4 regions of the Streptomyces sp. NPDC001351 genome follow, and region 1 is predicted to be linked to each of the others. Evidence: riboswitches for the same ligand, from Rfam matches in the RefSeq annotation. Region 1 holds a riboswitch; each other region holds the start of a gene.
The links. A riboswitch is a leader RNA that binds a small molecule or an ion and turns the genes downstream of it on or off. The one in region 1 is predicted to bind cyclic di-AMP.

Region 1 (4,204 bases):
GCTGGAGACGTACTGGTTCAAGGAGACGAAGTTCGAGGACGGCATCGCGCAGGAGACCTGCCGCAACTTCAAGCACGTCGGCTACTCCCTCGCCGCCACCGCGCACATCGCCGAGACCGCCTGGCACCAGGGTGTCGACCTGTACGGCGACGTGAAGGACCGGCTGAAGGCGGCCCTCGACTTCCACGCCCGCTACGAGATGGGGGCCAAGCCCCCGCGGTGGCTGTGCGGCGGCAGGGTCGTCGGGAACATGGGCCCCGACCTGGAGGTCGCCCTCAACCACCTGGAGAACCGGCTCGGCACCCCCGTCCCGGCCGCCCACAAGCTGGTCGAGCAGTCCCGCCCGGCCGGCACCGACGACCTCTTCGTCTCCTGGGAGACGCTCACCCACGCGGACAACCCTGCCGCCTGACGGCCGCCCTGCGAACCCCCGAAAACGCAGGCGAACGGGGGCGGACACAAACCCTGGCGCAGACAGCCCCGCGGATGGCGTATGCTGGTGACACAACGACGCGGGGTGGAGCAGCTCGGTAGCTCGCTGGGCTCATAACCCAGAGGTCGCAGGTTCAAATCCTGTCCCCGCTACTCAAGGCTCAGGGCCGGAGTCCAGTCACTGGATTCCGGCCCTGAGTGTTTCCCCCGGTCGGGCCATCCGGCTCGCCGCGCGCCGCCGCCCCGGGAAACCTGGAGGGGTGGACGAGGAGGGGCCGATCTCATACGCGCGCACCTTCATGCGGCTGCTCCCGGGGCTGCTGATCGTCGGCGGAACCTTTTACGACTACCTCACCCCGTCGCGGTTCACGGCGGGCCCCCTCTTCACCGCCGCACCCCTGGTCGCCGCCCCGCTCTACTCACGCCGGGGCACGGCCCTCACCGGCATCGCGACCGTCCTCGTCGTCACCGCGATCCACGCCCAGGTGGGCGTCCTCCTCCAGGTCGAGGCGATCACCGAGCTGGCCACCGTGGCGACGGTCTCCGTCCTGGCCGTTCTCATCAACCTCCTCGTCCGCCGCAACCGCGAGGAGCTCGCCTCGCAGCGCGAGATCGCCGAGGCCGCCCAGCGCGCGGTGCTGCCGGAACCCGCCGAACGGATCGGAGGGTTCGCGATCGCGGCACGGTACGAGGCCGCACAGGCGGACGCCTCCATCGGCGGCGACCTGTACGCCGTCCAGGACACCCCGCACGGCGTACGGCTGGTCGTGGGCGACGTACGCGGAAAGGGGATGGGGGCGGTGGCCGCCGTGGCCGTCGTCATCGGGGCGTTCCGGGAGGCCGCCGAGCAGGAGGCCACGCTGGAGGCGGTCGCACTGCGGCTGGACCGGGCCCTTGCGCGCGAGGCGGCGCGGCGCGAGGGCATCGAGTTGATCGAGGGGTTCACCACCGCCGTGCTCGTCGAACTCCCGCACGGCGAAGGCATCGTCCGCATCGTCACCCGCGGCCACCCGCCACCGCTGCTGCTGTGCCCGGACGGCACCGTGCACACCCTGCACGCCCGCGAGCCCGCGCTGCCGCTCGGCATGGGCGAGTTCGGGAGCCGGCCCGACCGCGCGGAGGAGACCCCGTTCCGCAGCGGGGCCACGCTGCTGCTGTACACCGACGGGCTGTCCGAGGCACGGGACGAGCACGGGCGGTTCTTCGAACCCGCGGACCGGCTCACCGGCCGGGTCTTCCACGACCCCGGCGCGCTGCTCGCCGCCCTCGCGCGGGAGGTGCGCCGCCATGCCGGGGAGGCCATGACGGACGACATGGCGCTGCTCGCCGTACGACGGCCCTGAAACCGGGTTCCTGAGGCGCGGTCAACTCGCCCGTTTTTCGCCGTTCATGCGCCGTACGTCCAGGTCGGAAAGGTTAATGATCAAGCGGAACACCTTGGAATCGGCACCCCGGGTCTATTAACGTTCGATAACGCAGCGCGGTCGTCCCAGCCGTCACAAGAGGCGGCTCCGTGCGCACGCGCCGAATCCCGCAAGGGAACCGGGGAACCACCACCCTGGGGTGAATCGCGCCGATACCGCCGTGGCAGCACGGCAGGTTTACGCGCGTAGGAGACCTTCCTGCTCCGAACCCGTCAGCTAACCCGGTAGGCGAGAAGGAAGGAAAGGAGCACGCCCACGTGGCGTCCAACCCGCCTGCCCCGGCAGCCCCGTTCGTGCCGAGCACCGAACCCTTCGGCTTCGCCGGCCGCCGCACCGACGAGGGCCCCTGGGAGGAGTGGAATCCCACCGAGGACTCCATCGCCCCCGTCCGCGGCCGGCACCGCGTCGCCAAGCAGCGCGGCGGGGGACTCGCCCGCAGCTCCACGGTCCTGGGCGTCGGCGTCATAGCCGCCGTCGGCGCGGGCGGCATGGCCAGCGCCAACACCGGCAAGCCGCCGGTGTCGATCTCCCTGCCCGATCTCGCCTCCGTCAGCCATGTGTTCGGCGGCGGCTCCGACGCCCCCAAGGGTTCCGCCACCGCGCTCAGCGACGTCGCCACCACCTCCGCCGGCACCGCGCAGGGCGCCAAGGGCGCCGGCGAGGCGCTGCGTGACCGGATCATGGCGCAGGCCGAGTCGCAGCGGGTCCAGATCGACAGCAAGAGCCAGGCCGCCACCGAGGCGGCCCTCGCCCAGCAGATCGACGACGCCGCCGCCAAGGCCGAGAAGGAAGCCGCGGCCAAGGCCACCGCCGCGAAGGAGAAGGCGGAGGCGGCGGCCAAGAAGGCCGCCGAGGACGCGAAGCTCGCCGAGCTGGCCAAGCAGTACACGCTGCCGGTCGTGTCGTACACGATCACCGGCACCTTCGGCCAGGCCGGCTCCATGTGGTCCTCCGGCTACCACACGGGCCTCGACTTCGCCGCCCCCACGGGCACGCTCATCAAGGCCATCCACTCCGGCACCATCACGCAGGCCGGCTGGGCGGGCGCGTACGGCTACCGCACGATCCTCACCCTCGACGACGGTACGGAGCTCTGGTTCTGCCACCAGTCCTCGATCAGCGTCAGCGTCGGCCAGAAGGTCAGCACCGGTGACGTCATCGGCCGCGTCGGCGCCACCGGCAACGTGACCGGCCCGCACTGCCACCTCGAGGTCCACCCCGACGGCCAGGCCACCGGCATCGACCCGATGCCGTGGCTGCGCAGCAAGGGCCTCAACCCCTGATACTCGTACGTTCTCCGTCCGTACCCGGAGTGCCGTAGTCCGCATGTTTACGGGATCTTTGCGCCCGTCGCGGAAGACCGACCACCGGGGCGGGCGTTGACGTAGAGCATGACTTCTCCTTCACTGCGCAAGCTCGGCTCCTCCGGCCTCGAGGTCTTTCCGCTCTCCCTGGGCGGCAACGTCTTCGGCTGGACCGCCGACGAGGCCACCTCCTTCGCCGTGCTCGACGCCTATGCGGCCGCCGGCGGCAACTTCGTCGACACTGCTGACGGCTACTCGGCGTGGGTCGAGGGCAACAAGGGCGGCGAGTCCGAGACGATCATCGGCAAGTGGGTGAAGGCGCGCGGCAACCGCGAGGACGTGGTCATCGCGACCAAGGTCAGCCAGCACCCCGAGTTCCAGGGCCTGTCCGCCGCCAACATCAAGGCCGCCGCCGAGGCCTCCCTGCGGCGCCTCGACACCGACTACATCGACCTCTACTACACCCACTTCGACAAGCCCGAGGTGCCGGTCGAGGAGATCATCGGCGCGCTCGACGAGCTGGTGCAGGCGGGCAAGGTCCGGCACATCGCGGCGTCCAACATCTCCGCCGACCGGCTGCGCGCATCCCTGGAGTTCTCCGACCGCGAGGGCCTGGCCAAGTACGTGGCCCTGCAGCCGCACTACAACCTGGTCTCCCGCGACACGTACGAGGGCGAGCTGCAGGACCTGGCCGCCCGCTACGGCCTCGCCGCCGTCCCGTACTACGCCCTCGCCTCCGGGTTCCTCACCGGCAAGTACCGCCCGGGCGCGACGGTCGACAGCCCGCGGGCGGGCGGCGCGGCCAAGCACCTGGAGACCGAGCGGGGACAGCGGGTCCTGACCGCTCTCGACGAGATCGCCCAGGCCCACGAGGCCCCGGTCGCCACGGTCGCCCTGGCCTGGCTCGGCGCCCAGCCGACGGTCGCCGCCCCGATCGCGTCCGCACGGACGGTGGAGCAGCTCCCGGCGCTGCTGGCGGTGGGCGAGCTGACGCTCACCGACGCCGAGGTCGCCCGCCTGACGGAGGCGTCGGCCTGACCCCTG
Region 2 (4,204 bases), on a different contig from region 1:
CGAGCGGGCCGGGGCGCCGGTCTTGATCTGGCCGCAGTTCACCGCGACCGCGAGGTCGGCGATGGTGACGTCCTCGGTCTCGCCGGAGCGGTGGGACATCATGCACTTGAAGCCGTTGCGCTGGGCCATCTCGACGGCGTCCAGGGTCTCGGTCAGCGAGCCGATCTGGTTCACCTTGACGAGCAGGGCGTTGGCGGTGCCCTCCTCGATGCCGCGGGCCAGGCGCTCCGGGTTGGTGACGAAGAGGTCGTCGCCGACGATCTGGACCTTGTCGCCCAGCTTGTCGGTGATGACCTTCCAGCCGGCCCAGTCGTCCTCGAACAGCGGGTCCTCGATGGAGACGAGCGGGTAGGCCGCCACGAGCTCCTCGTAGTACTCGGTCATCTCGGCGGCCGAGCGGGACTTGCCCTCGAACTCGTACTTGCCGTCCTTGTAGAACTCGGACGCGGCGACGTCGAGCGCGAGCGCGATCTGCTGGCCGGGGACGTAGCCCGCCTGCTTGATGGCCTCGATGATGAGGTCGAGCGCGGCGCGGTTGGACTCCAGGTTCGGGGCGAAGCCGCCCTCGTCGCCGAGGCCGGTGGACAGGCCCTTGGTCTTCAGCACCTTCTTGAGGGTGTGGTAGACCTCGGCGCCCCAGCGCAGGGCCTCGGAGAAGGACTCCGCGCCGATCGGGGCGATCATGAACTCCTGGATGTCCACGTTGGAGTCGGCGTGCGAGCCGCCGTTCAGGATGTTCATCATCGGCACCGGCAGCAGGTGCGCGTTCGGGCCGCCCAGGTAGCGGAAGAGCGGCAGGTCGCTGGCCTCGGAGGCGGCGTGGGCGACGGCGAGGGAGACGCCGAGGATGGCGTTGGCGCCGAGGGAGCCCTTGTTGTCGGTGGCGTCCAGGTCGAACATGGCCTGGTCGATCAGGCGCTGCTCGGTGGCGTCGTAGCCGACCAGCTCAGGGCCGATCTGCTCGATGACGGCGAGGACGGCCTTCTCGACACCCTTGCCCTGGTAGCGGTTGGGGTCACCGTCGCGGAGCTCGATGGCCTCGAAGGCGCCCGTGGAGGCGCCGGAGGGGACGGCGGCACGACCCGTGCTGCCGTCGTCGAGGCCGACCTCGACCTCGACCGTGGGGTTGCCTCGGGAGTCCAGGATTTCCCGGGCTACGACGACGTCGATGGACGGCACGAGCATCTCCTTCTTGGATGTGACACGGCTACGGCAGTAGCGCGGTGGCTCTGCGGGATGAGCCTAACCGCCCAAGGCCGATCGGCCACGTTGCCGACCACCTCTTGGGCAGAACCGAGAGTAAATTGTTTCCGAACGGAACAAAGAGGGGGAGCAAAAAGAACCCCGCTCCGGTGCGTACGGGGGAACACGCACCGGAGCGGGGAGCCCGCGAGGCTGTCACTTGAGGTGCAGCTGCTGACCCGGGTAGATGAGGTTGGCGTCGGAGACGATGTCCTTGTTCAGCTTGAACAGCTTCTGCCAGCCGCCCTTGACGCCGTGCTTCTCGGCGATCGAGCTGAGGGTGTCGCCCTTGACGACCTTGTACTCGCCGTCGCCCTTCTTGACCTTCTTGCCGGTCGGGGTGGTGACGGTCTTCTGGGTCTTCGTGCTCTCGGTCTTCGCGGCCGGGCGCTCGGCGGAGCGGGAGGCGGCCTGCGAGTCGGTGGAGCGGGTGGTGTTCGTGGAGGGGGCGCTGCCGTTGTAGGCGGCACCGGACAGGCCCGTGCCGCAGACCGGCCAGGCGCCCTTGCCCTGGGAGGCGAGGACCTTCTCGGCGACGGCTATCTGCTGCGCCTTGGAGGCCTGGTTGGCCTGCGGGGCGTAGGCGGTGCCGCCGTACGCGGCCCAGGTGGAGGCGGAGAACTGCAGGCCGCCGTAGTAGCCGTTCCCGGTGTTGATGGCCCAGTTGCCACCGGACTCGCACTGGGCGACCTTGTCCCACTCGGAGGCGGTGGCGGCGGAGGCGTTGCCGGCCGCCATCAGCGGAGCGGCGATGGCGACGCCGGTGACGCCGGCCAGCGCGGCGACGCGGGTGGCCTTGGACGGACGACGGTGCTTGCCCTTGCCGGAAAACAGCATGGTTCGATCCCCTCACCGACGCCTGCGAGGTGAGCTGTCGGGTTCGGGCCGGTTGAGTTGCCCGGCCGCGTCCTCGCTCTCACGAGACACGGCTACACCCCTAGCCGCCCGTCAACTGCCCGGGCAGGCACCTACCTTGGGTCCCCCGCTCCTGCCTACGGCGCATGACGCGACGACTGTTCCCGTACGGCCGCTGGCAGGATTCGGCGTTGCGGCAGCCGGGGCTCGTGTTGACGAGCGGTGACGACGGTAGACACGCGATCCGTCGAATTTCAAAGACGATCAGGGCTTCTGAGACTCATCCCACACTTTCACCAAACCGGACATTCAGTGGCGAAGTATGACGTGAACTCCCGTTGTTTTTCGCCCTATTCGGCACCGAGTTTCAGGGTCTGACCGGCGAAGATGTGATTCGGGTCGGCACCGATGGCCTTCTTGTTCTCGGCATAGAGCGCCCGCCACCCGCCGTCCAGGCCAAGGGAGTCGGCGATGGAGGCGAGGGTCTCCCCGGCGTGGACGGTGTACGTGTCTTCCGTACGGCTGTCGGTCCTGGCCTTCTCGGCGGTCTTGCCGACGGTCGCACCGGCCGTCTCGTCGGCGCTGGCGCCACGGTGGCGGCCGGTGCCGGCCGTGCCGGTGTCGACGAGGGTCCAAATGGACGCCGGGGGCTGGAGATTGTCCGAGTCGTCACCCTTCGTCTCGTCCGTGGACGAGCTGTCGGCGCCCTGCGAGGTGCCCGCGCCCTTCTGGGGCGAAGAGGTGGAGGGCGAGGCGGATGTACCGGATTCGGCGGAGTTGTCCGTCGCACTCGCGGAGGTCGAAGGCGAGGCGCTGGAGGACGAGCGGGAGGACGAATCCGACGAAGAGGACCCATCGGATGCGCTGCCCGAGGAGTTGGACAGACCAGTCGAGTCGGACGCGCCGGATGAATCGGACGAACCGGAATCGCCGCCCAGCACACCGGTGTCGATGGCGGCCGAACCCGAGTCCTTGGTGAGCCCGGAGGTCAGTCCGCAGATGTGGAAGGCGCCGACGCCCTGGTCGTCCAGGAGCTTCTCGGCGACGGCTATCTGCTGGTTGCGGCTGGCGAGGTCGGCCCTGGGGGCGTAGTCGAGGCCGCCGTACTTCTCCCAGTTCTCCTGGGTCAACTTGAGCCCGCCGTAGAACCCGTTGCCGCTGTTCTCGCTCCAGGAGCCGCCGGTCTCACACTGGGCCACCTTGTCCCACGTGGTGCCGTCGGCGGCGCTGGCGCCGCCCGCGGCGAAGAGCGGGATCGCGATGGCGGAGCCGGTCACTCCGGCCGCGACAAGGAGAGCCGGAGCCTGACGGGGGCGACGGTGTCGACCGTTCCCGGAGAGCATGCGGAGGCCTTTCGCGAGACAGCAATGACCGCGCGGCGCATGACACCGACAGGCGTTCGATACCGCCGCGCTGGTCCGTGAACGTAGCCGGTGCCGATCACTTGTCACAAGTTAATGCCGCGTAGATCACGTGAAGATCACAGACTTGAACGCGCATCATCTTTGACCCGTTCACCGCGGCGGCGCATCCACCTGCGGGCTCCCGATACGGTCGTCCTGTGAACGTCCCGAACACCGCTCCCGAACTCTTCACCTGGGAATTCGCCGGCGACCCGTATCCGGCCTACGCCTGGCTGCGTGAGCACTCCCCCGTGCACTGGACGAAACTTCCCAGCGGGGTCGAGGCCTGGCTGGTGACCCGCTACGCCGACGCACGTCAGGCGCTCGCGGACGGGCGGCTCTCGAAGAACCCCGAGCATCACGCCGAGGACGCGCAGGGCAAGAGCCGGACCGGTATTCCGGGTGAGCGCAGCGCCAATCTCATGACGCATCTGCTCAATATCGACCCGCCGGACCACACCCGGCTGCGCCGCCTCGTCTCCAAGGCGTTCACCCCGCGCCGGGTGGCCGAATTCGCGCCGCGGGTGCAGGAGTTGACGGACGACCTCATCGACCGTTTCGCGCCGCACGGGCAGGCGGACCTCATCCACGACTTCGCCTTCCCCCTCCCCATCTACGCGATCTGCGATCTGCTCGGCGTTCCGCGCGAGGACCAGGACGACTTCCGCGACTGGGCGGGCATGATGATCCGGCACGGCGGCGGC
Region 3 (4,204 bases), on a different contig from region 1:
GGTCGTCGGTGAAGTCCGTACCGGAGCGGTAGATCATGCATCCGGTGATCGGCGTCGTCGTCAGGGGCAGCGGCACGGCCAGCACATGGTCCGCGTCCATGATGTCGCCGATCAGCCGCGCGGTCGGGCTCACCGGCCATGCGGCCCCGGCCGCCCTGCGCGCCGTCAGCGGAGTCCGGTCCGGGCCGCCCGCGTAGTGGTCCGCGAACGGAAAACCCGCCCGCAGCAGGCCCAGGTCCTCCTCCCCGAGCCCGTCGAACTCGACGGCGACCTCGGACGGCATGCCGACCGTGCCTCCGGTCTCGTTCCAGTCGTCCAGCTTGTAGATCAGGGTCTCGCCGCCGCACAGACCGGGCAGGGCGGACGCGAGCAGCGGCCACAGCCGCTCCGGCTCACGCTCGTTGAGGGCGGCGACGGCCACCGACAGCATGCGTTCGTGGGCCCCGCCCGGCACCTGTGCCACGTTCTTCTCCGCTCGTCCGCCGCGTACGCAGTTGTACCCATACCGGCGATGCCGTCCACTGCCCCAGACTGCATGCGAGCACCCTTGAGCGACAACGACGTTCTCGCATGTACTCCAGCACACCGGCGCCACGGAAGCCGCAGCGGGGGAGTCCCGGCGCTCGGGGAGGACGCCGGGAACCCCACGCCGTGCCGGGGCCGCCGGCACGGGGGACCGGCGGCCCCGCAGGGCTCACTCCGGCACGGGCGGGTTCGTACGCATCGCATCCGAGAGCGACTTGACGCGTTCGGGTCGCGGGAACCGGCGCTCCCGGAACCGGAGCCACAGGTGGCCGTTGCGCATGCGATCCCGCGGCGGCGAGGGCGGCGGCCAGGCAGCGACGCCCGTGCATGCGTCACCGGATGTCGCGGGGTTCCTGTGGCGAACAAGAAGGAGGCCGCCGACTTCCGTCGGCGGCCTCGTGGTTCAGCGAGCTGTTGGTGTCACGCCGCTGCCGGCGTTCCTCGTCTCATGCGGGGCGTACGGCGATCCGGACCGCGGCTTCCCCTGCGTAGTGGACCGAGTCCTCGCGGATGACCGCGCCCGGGCCCGGTGCGTGAATCATCAAGCCGTTGCCGGTGTAGAGGCCGACGTGGCTGAAGTTGTCGTTGAAGAAGATCAGGTCTCCGGGGCGGCTCTCGGCCAGGGGAACCACCGTGCCGGCGCCCGCCTGCTCGTACGTGGTGCGCGGCAGGGTGACCCCGGCGGCCCGCCAGGCGGCCTGGGTGAGCCCGGCGTTGTCGTACGACTCCGGCCCGACCGCACCCCACAGACAGGGCCTGCCGATCTGTGCACGGGCGAAGTCGATCGCCCGGTCGGCCTTGGTGACGGTGGGCGTACCGGCGGCGGGCACGCCCGTGTCGAGGACGGACGGCTGCACGGTCCAACCCCCGGCCTGGGGTATCCCGGTGTCCAGTACGGACGGCTGGGTGCGCCACTCCTCCGTCGCGGGTACGCCGGTGTCCAGCACGGACGGCTGCATGCGCCACCCCTCGACCGCGGGTATGCCGGTGTCGAGCACGGACGGCTGCATGCGCCACCCCTCGACCGCGGGTACGCCCGTGTCGAGAACCGACGGCTGCATGAGCTGATCCCCGGCCGCGGGCAGCCCCGGTTCGAGCACCGTCGGCTGCTGCAGCCGCCAGGCCTCATCGGCTGCCGGGCTGGTCTGTTGCACCTGGTCCTGCCAGGGGAGCTGGGCAGGCGCGGCCTCAACGGCCGGGCGCGGTGCGGAGGTCTGCCGGGCGGTGTACCGGTACAGCAGTTCGCTGGCCGCCGCGATCTTGCGCTGGTTCTGCTCCTTGGACCTGCGCAGGGAGGACTGCTTGGACTCGGGGGCCGCCGCGGGCAGCGCGGGGGCGGCCTCCTGGCGGGGCTGCGGGACGGCGGGGAGCGTGGCCGTGGGGCCTGCGGTCAGCTCGGCCACCGGCCTGCGGGGCTCCGCGGAGGGCAGCTCGGCCACGGGCCGGGCGGTCGCCTCCAGCTCAAGGGCGGTGCTGCGGCTGTCCGCCGCGCGCCGGGGCTCGGCCTGGCGGGCCGGCCTACGGTCGGCCGGGAGCACCGCGGGAACCGTCGGACCCAGCGAGGCGCGCGCTCCGTCGAACCACCGCCGGGACACCGAGTCGAGTGCCGGATCCGAGCGGCCACGCTCGCGGGGCGGGGCGGCGGGCGGCCGCGCTCCCAGCAGCTGGGCCCGGGTGAAGTTGTAGTTGCCGGTGTCGGACTCGGCCTGGTCGTAGAGGCTGCTCACCCGCTGCCGGACGGCTTCGCGGCTGGGCCCCTCCTCGCCGGTCGTCGGCGCGGCGTCGGCGGTCTGCGAGAACAGGGCCACCGAGGTGAGGGCGGCGGTCGCGAGAGCGGAGTTGCGCATACCGGGAAGGCCGAAGCCTCCGGTGCGCGATGGTCGATCCGGCGCCATGGGAGCCGTACTCCTTCCGTACTCCGCCTACCGAGTTAGCTGTCGGGTTCGGGCGGTCGGTTCCGGAAGGCATGCCCTACGGCCCCTGCCCTGGCGGGCAGTCGGCCGATTCACCCCGTCGTTCGGTTGGGTCCCCGGTTCCGGCTGCCACAGGGGCGCACCGGATTCGGCGGAGGCCGCGCGTCCCGGCGGGGTTCGCCGGAGGAACTCGTGCGGCCTGAAACCACGCTAGCCAACTTGTGCGGCTCGTGTGAAGGTTGAAGGCCGGAATGTCCGATACGCTTTTGTGACCTTCGTCGTGACGTTCCGTCAGATACGTGCTTTGTGCACGCAGTGGATCCGGACGGCAACCGTCCGTCGCGAACGGGCCGCGTCAGGACCGCGGGCCCTCGCTGCGAGCCTCGCGCTCGGCGTTGCGCTTCTTGATGCGCGCCGCCTCCTTGCGGACCTCGGCCTGGGTGGCGCGCTCCTTCTGCAGCCACTCGGGCTCTTCCTGCTTCAGGGCCTCGATCTGCTCGGTGGTGAGCGGCTCGGTGATCCCGCCGCGGGCGAGACCCGCGATGGAGACGCCCAGCTTCGCCGCGACCACGGGACGGGGGTGCGGGCCGTTCGCCCGCAGCTCGCGCAGCCACTCGGGCGGCTCGGCCTGGAGCCGATCGAGCTCGGCTCGTGAGACGACACCCTCCTGGAACTCGGCGGGGGTGGCCTCGAGGTACACACCCAGCTTCTTCGCCGCGGTAGCGGGCTTCATCGTCTGGGTGCTCTGGTGCGACTTCATGCCGTCCAGGGTATCGAGCATGTTCGAGACCTCCGACCACGGCCGGGTAGCCTGGACTGGTGACAGGCTCGGAAGAATCCCAGGCGTTCCGGCTTGCGTACGTCCCGGGAGTGACCCCCGCCAAGTGGGTGCGGATCTGGAACGAGCGCCTGCCCGACATCCCGCTGAACCTCCTCGCCGTTCCGGCCGCCGAGGCATCCGACGTGTTGCGTGCCGGTGGGGCCGACGCGGGACTCGTACGGCTGCCGGTCGACCGTACGTTCTTCAGCGCCATCCCGCTCTACGCCGAGACGACGGTCGTCGTCGTCCCCAAGGACCACGTGATCACGGCGGCGGACGAGGTGACCGTCGAGGTCCTCGCGGACGAGGTGCTCTTCCACCCCCTCGACGACGTCTTCGACTGGGACCGGCCGCCGGGCGAGCCCGCCTTCGAGCGCCCCGCCACCACCGAGGACGCCGTGGAACTCGTCGCGGCGGGCGTCGGCCTCCTGGTCGTCCCCCAGTCGCTGGCCCGTCTGTACCACCGCAAGGACCTCACGTACCGGCCGCTGGCGGACGGCCCCGAGTCGAGCGTCGCCCTGGCCTGGCCCGAGGAGGCGACCACGGACCTGGTCGAGGACTTCATCGGAATCGTCCGCGGCCGCACGGTCAACAGCTCCCGCGGCCGCAGGGCGGCGGCACCGGAAACGAAGGGCAAGGCGGGCGACACGACCGGCGCCCGACGCAAGCCCACGGCGGCCAAGGCGAACGGAAAGACGACGGGGAAGTCGGCGGGACGCAACCCGAGGGCCGGATCCGACGTCTCCAAGGGCGCCAAGCGAAGGAAGCCCCGCCGCCGGGCATAGCCTCCCTAGGGGCGGCCTCGCCCCGTACCGACCATCGGTGGGGCGATGGACGGGAGGCGGGGGAGTCTTGCTACGCAAGGGGGTGCGGTGCGCGGGCGGCGCCGCGGATCGGCTGCGTGCCCACGGGCTGTGGGGAGATCCGGCCGACCGTGAGTACAGGC
Region 4 (4,204 bases), on a different contig from region 1:
GGCGATGCTGCACGGCGCGCTGACGATGCTGGTCACCGGCGCGATTCTGGTCGGCCTCAACCAGGCCGACGACCATCACGTCAACACCGTCAAGATCGGCGTGAAGCTGGCCCTGCTGATCGTGATCCTCGGCCTGGTCTATGTGAAGCGGGAGGACGAGAAGATCGACAAGAGCCTGTTCGGGCTGGTGGGCCTGCTCACCACGGCGAACATCTTCATCGCGGTGCTGTGGACCTGATGCCGGCACGGGCCGCGACGACGGCTCCCGCGGCGACGGACAGCACGGCTGCCGCCGTCATCCCCAGCGGGAAAACGATCGCGCGGCGCCACACGTCGTAGCCGCGCCGCGGCCTGACCGCCTCGGCGACGAGCAGTACGGCGTACCAGGCCGGGTCGAGCACGAGCAGTGCCACGGTGACGGCGCGCAGGACACCGCACTCGTCGCCGTTCCACAGATACAGGCGCGCGCTGTCCGCCGGGACGAGCTTCGATCCGGCGACCGTCATTGTGTCGGTCGGGCTGCACCTGACGGGTACGAGGTGCTGTCGAGGGTCGTCCTGGGCCTGGCCCGTGTCGCCCGGGTGGCGCTTGCGGCAGGCGTCGGTGTCCGTCTGGTGCGGGAGCCGGAGAGGTGGCGGGCGGAGGCGGGGGCGCCGGGAGCGCTGACCGCCGTCGCGGCGACCGCCGTCCTCGGGACCCGGTTCTCCGCCCTCGGACGGCAGACCCTCGCCGCGGCCCTGCTCGCGCCGGCGGCCGTGCCGTGGCCGCTGCTGCCGGCCTGGCGCGGTGTTCCTGTGCTTGCGTGGCCACACAGGGGGCTCGCGGTGCTCGGCGCCACGCTCGCCGGGGCGGAGGCGACGGCATGGCTCGCGCACGCGGCGCTCGCGCTGCTCCGGCTCGGGCTCGTCCTCTACGGCTGCGCGCTCGCCGTCACAGCGGCCCCGGCCGCAGGCGAACGCTGCGCCCAGCAGGAGCGGAGAGAGGCGGGGCCTGACATGGGGCCATGCCAAGGAGTGCGTCGCGGGTTGAGCGCGGCCACGCGCGCGTGCGTCACAAACTGCCCCGCACGCGCGCGTGCCCTGCCCTGCGGTGCCTCAGGCAGGCCGCACCACACTGTGGATGATCGATTCGCCGCCGTAGTAGATCGACTCCTCGCGCACGTATGCGCCGGGCTTGGGGGCGTGGATCATCATGCCGTTGCCGATGTAGATGCCGACGTGGCTGATGTCGTCGTAGAAGAAGATCAGGTCGCCGGGCTGCGCGTCGGTCAGGGAGACCGTGGTGCCGGCGTTGACCTGGTCGTAGGTGGTACGGGGGAGGTCGACGCCGGCGGCCTTCCAGGCGGCCTGGGTGAGGCCGGAGCAGTCGTAGGACTCGGGGCCGGTGGCGCCCCAGACGTACGGCTTGCCGATCTGCGCGCGGGCGAAGGCCAGCGCCTTCTCGGCCTTGGTGGCGTACGAGGAGTCGCTGGTGGAGGTGGATCCCGAGCCGGAGGAGCCGCTGTCCTGGGCCGCGGCCTCTTCCTTGGCCTTCTCCGCCGCCGCCTGCTGCTTCGCCAGCTCCGCGGCCTTGCGGGCGGCCTCTTCCTCCTTCTGCTTCTGGATCGCCGCGAGCCGCGCCTTCTCCTCGGCGGTCAGCTTCGACAGCAGCTCGCGCGCGTCGGAGAGCTTCTTCTGCACCGTGGACTTGGCGGTCTGCAGGTCGTGCTGTGTCGCGGTGAGCGTCTCGAGGCTCCTGGAGGCCTCCTGGCGCTTCTTCATCGTCGCGGACTGCTCGGTGAAGTACTCGTCGACCGCGCTCTTCTGACGAGAGGTCAGCCGACTCATCAACTGCGTCTGGTCGAAGTAGTCCTGCGGGGAGTCCGCGAGCAGGAAGGTCGCCGTGTCGGGTGCGGCGGCTCCGGTCCGGTACTGGGCCGCGGCGAAGGAACCGAGCTGGTCCCGCTCCTCGTTGAGCTTCTGCGTGCGCTTGGCGACGTCGTCGAGGAGGGTGTCGACGTTCTTGCGCTGCTTCGTGGTCTTCTCTTTGGCCGCGTTGTACTTCTCGGTGGCCGACTCCGCCTGGCGGTAGAGGTCGTCGACCTTCTTCTCGACCTCTTCGAGGCTGGGGTTGCCGTCGGCGGCGGGGGCGGCGTTCGCCGACTGGGACAGCAGGGCCACCGAGGTGAGGGCGGCCGTGGCGAGGGCGGGGGTGCGTATGCCTGCTACGCGCGTACCCGCGGGGCGCGACTTGCGGTGCGACGCCAAGGGAGGCGACTCCTTCCATGTTCCGCCTACCGGGTTAGCTGTCGGGTTCGGGCGGGTGGTTCGGAAGGGTTGCCCTACGGTCCGTGCCCCGAAAGGGAGGAGGACCGATTCACCCCAAGGTCGGTGTGGGTCCCCGGCTCCGGATGCGCGGCGGCGCTCCGGACTCGGCGGAGGCCGCGCGGCCCGGCGACGTTCGCCGGTGGGGGTCGTGCGGCCTGCCGGAACGGTAGCCAACTCGTGTGGCCCCTGTGAAGGTTGATGTTCGATATGCCCGATACATTTTCGTGACCTTCGGTCAGGGGGCCGGGTACGGTCGCCAATCCGGAACCCTCTGTGGAGGCTGGGCATGTTTTGATCGGAGTCGTAGTCTTCGACCCGCTTCCGGCGGATTGCTTCCAGCCTGGAAGTCGCCGTCCGCCTACGGGGCGGCATGATCCATGTCCCTGGTCGATTACGGACCGTGACGGTGCGGTTCTGGAGGGCGAGAGGGCGCCAGTGGTCGGCTCTGGAGGAATCAGGGATTCTGCGGCCGCGGCACCCCGGGGAGCCCGCGGATTCCGGCGATGTTCTCAGGGCGGCGGCGGGCTGTCAGTGGGGCACCCTAGACTCGGAGAGCGATGAGCAGCCTCTTTGACGACAGCTTCCTGGCGAACCTCCAGGCCCCCCGCGGGCACGAGGAGGAACCTCCGCCGCCGCCCGAGGACGATCACGTACCGGAGCCGGTTCCGGACGATCTGTTCGGCGGGAAGTTCGACGTGCCACCGGACCGGGAGGCCTACTACCGCGACGGCGCCCCCCGCCCGGCGGTCGACCCGGCCGCGCTCCTGGACGGGCTGAACGAGAACCAGCGCGCGGCCGTCGTCCACTCCGGCACCCCCCTGCTCATCGTGGCCGGTGCCGGCTCCGGCAAGACCCGCGTGCTCACCCACCGCATCGCCTACCTCCTGGGCGAGCGGAACGTGCATCCGGGCCAGGTCCTCGCGATCACCTTCACCAACAAGGCCGCGGGTGAGATGAAGGAGCGCGTCGAGCAGCTCGTCGGCCCGCGCGCGAACGCGATGTGGGTGATGACCTTCCACAGCGCGTGCGTGCGCATCCTGCGCAGGGAGTCCAAGAAGCTCGGTTTCACCTCCTCCTTCTCGATCTACGACGCGGCCGACAGCAAGCGCCTGATGGCCCTGGTCTGCCGCGACCTGGACCTCGACCCCAAGCGCTACCCGCCGAAGTCCTTCAGCGCCAAGATCTCGAACCTGAAGAACGAGCTGATCGACGAGGAGGACTTCGCCGCCCAGGCCGCCGACGGCTTCGAGAAGACCCTCGCCCAGGCCTACGCCATGTACCAGTCAAGGCTGCGCGAGGCGAACGCCCTCGACTTCGACGACCTGATCATGACGACGGTCAACCTGCTGCGCGCCTTCCCGGACGTCGCCGAGCACTACCGCCGCCGCTTCCGGCACGTCCTGGTCGACGAGTACCAGGACACCAACCACGCCCAGTACGCGCTCGTGCGGGAACTCGTCGGCACCGGCACGCACGATGAGGACGTACCGCCGAACGAGTACGACCTCCAGCCCGCCGAACTCTGCGTCGTGGGCGACGCCGATCAGTCGATCTACGCCTTCCGCGGTGCGACGATCCGCAACATCCTCCAGTTCGAGGAGGACTACCCGGACGCGACGACGATCCTGCTGGAGCAGAACTACCGCTCCACCCAGACGATCCTCTCCGCGGCCAACGCGGTCATCGAGCGCAACGAGTCCCGCCGCCCCAAGAACCTGTGGACGAACGCGGGCGCGGGCGCCCGCATCACCGGCTACGTCGCCGACACGGAGCACGACGAGGCCCAGTTCGTCGCCGACGAGATAGACCGTCTCACGGACGCCGGCGAGACGAAGGCCGGAGACGTCGCCGTCTTCTACCGCACCAACGCCCAGTCCCGTGTCTTCGAAGAGGTCTTC

Region 2: another riboswitch for cyclic di-AMP. It lies ahead of ACFY1U_RS41650 (transglycosylase family protein); the one in region 1 lies ahead of ACFY1U_RS18830 (M23 family metallopeptidase).
Region 3: another riboswitch for cyclic di-AMP. It lies ahead of ACFY1U_RS19875 (NlpC/P60 family protein); the one in region 1 lies ahead of ACFY1U_RS18830 (M23 family metallopeptidase).
Region 4: another riboswitch for cyclic di-AMP. It lies ahead of ACFY1U_RS07220 (NlpC/P60 family protein); the one in region 1 lies ahead of ACFY1U_RS18830 (M23 family metallopeptidase).

The regions. Positions count from the first base shown of each region.
Region 1 covers NZ_JBIAWS010000004.1:845,408-849,611, forward strand. Annotated here, with positions in the region: gene ACFY1U_RS18815 (alginate lyase family protein) at 1-412, shown strand, start outside; tRNA gene ACFY1U_RS18820 (tRNA-Met) at 512-585, shown strand; gene ACFY1U_RS18825 (PP2C family protein-serine/threonine phosphatase) at 693-1,775, shown strand; cyclic di-AMP (ydaO/yuaA leader) riboswitch at 1,945-2,102, shown strand; gene ACFY1U_RS18830 (M23 family metallopeptidase) at 2,114-3,139, shown strand; gene ACFY1U_RS18835 (aldo/keto reductase) at 3,248-4,198, shown strand.
Region 2 covers NZ_JBIAWS010000016.1:142,493-146,696, reverse strand. Annotated here, with positions in the region: gene eno (phosphopyruvate hydratase) at 1-1,185, opposite strand, end outside; gene ACFY1U_RS41650 (transglycosylase family protein) at 1,399-2,079, opposite strand; cyclic di-AMP (ydaO/yuaA leader) riboswitch at 2,084-2,252, opposite strand; gene ACFY1U_RS41645 (transglycosylase family protein) at 2,448-3,440, opposite strand; gene ACFY1U_RS41640 (cytochrome P450) at 3,659-4,204, shown strand, end outside.
Region 3 covers NZ_JBIAWS010000005.1:225,793-229,996, forward strand. Annotated here, with positions in the region: gene ACFY1U_RS19870 (LuxR C-terminal-related transcriptional regulator) at 1-463, opposite strand, end outside; gene ACFY1U_RS19875 (NlpC/P60 family protein) at 972-2,420, opposite strand; cyclic di-AMP (ydaO/yuaA leader) riboswitch at 2,429-2,602, opposite strand; gene ACFY1U_RS19880 (DUF5997 family protein) at 2,794-3,198, opposite strand; gene ACFY1U_RS19885 (LysR family substrate-binding domain-containing protein) at 3,258-4,043, shown strand.
Region 4 covers NZ_JBIAWS010000002.1:347,622-351,825, forward strand. Annotated here, with positions in the region: gene ACFY1U_RS07210 (hypothetical protein) at 1-238, shown strand, start outside; gene ACFY1U_RS07215 (hypothetical protein) at 216-506, opposite strand; gene ACFY1U_RS07220 (NlpC/P60 family protein) at 1,095-2,246, opposite strand; cyclic di-AMP (ydaO/yuaA leader) riboswitch at 2,255-2,412, opposite strand; gene pcrA (DNA helicase PcrA) at 2,864-4,204, shown strand, end outside.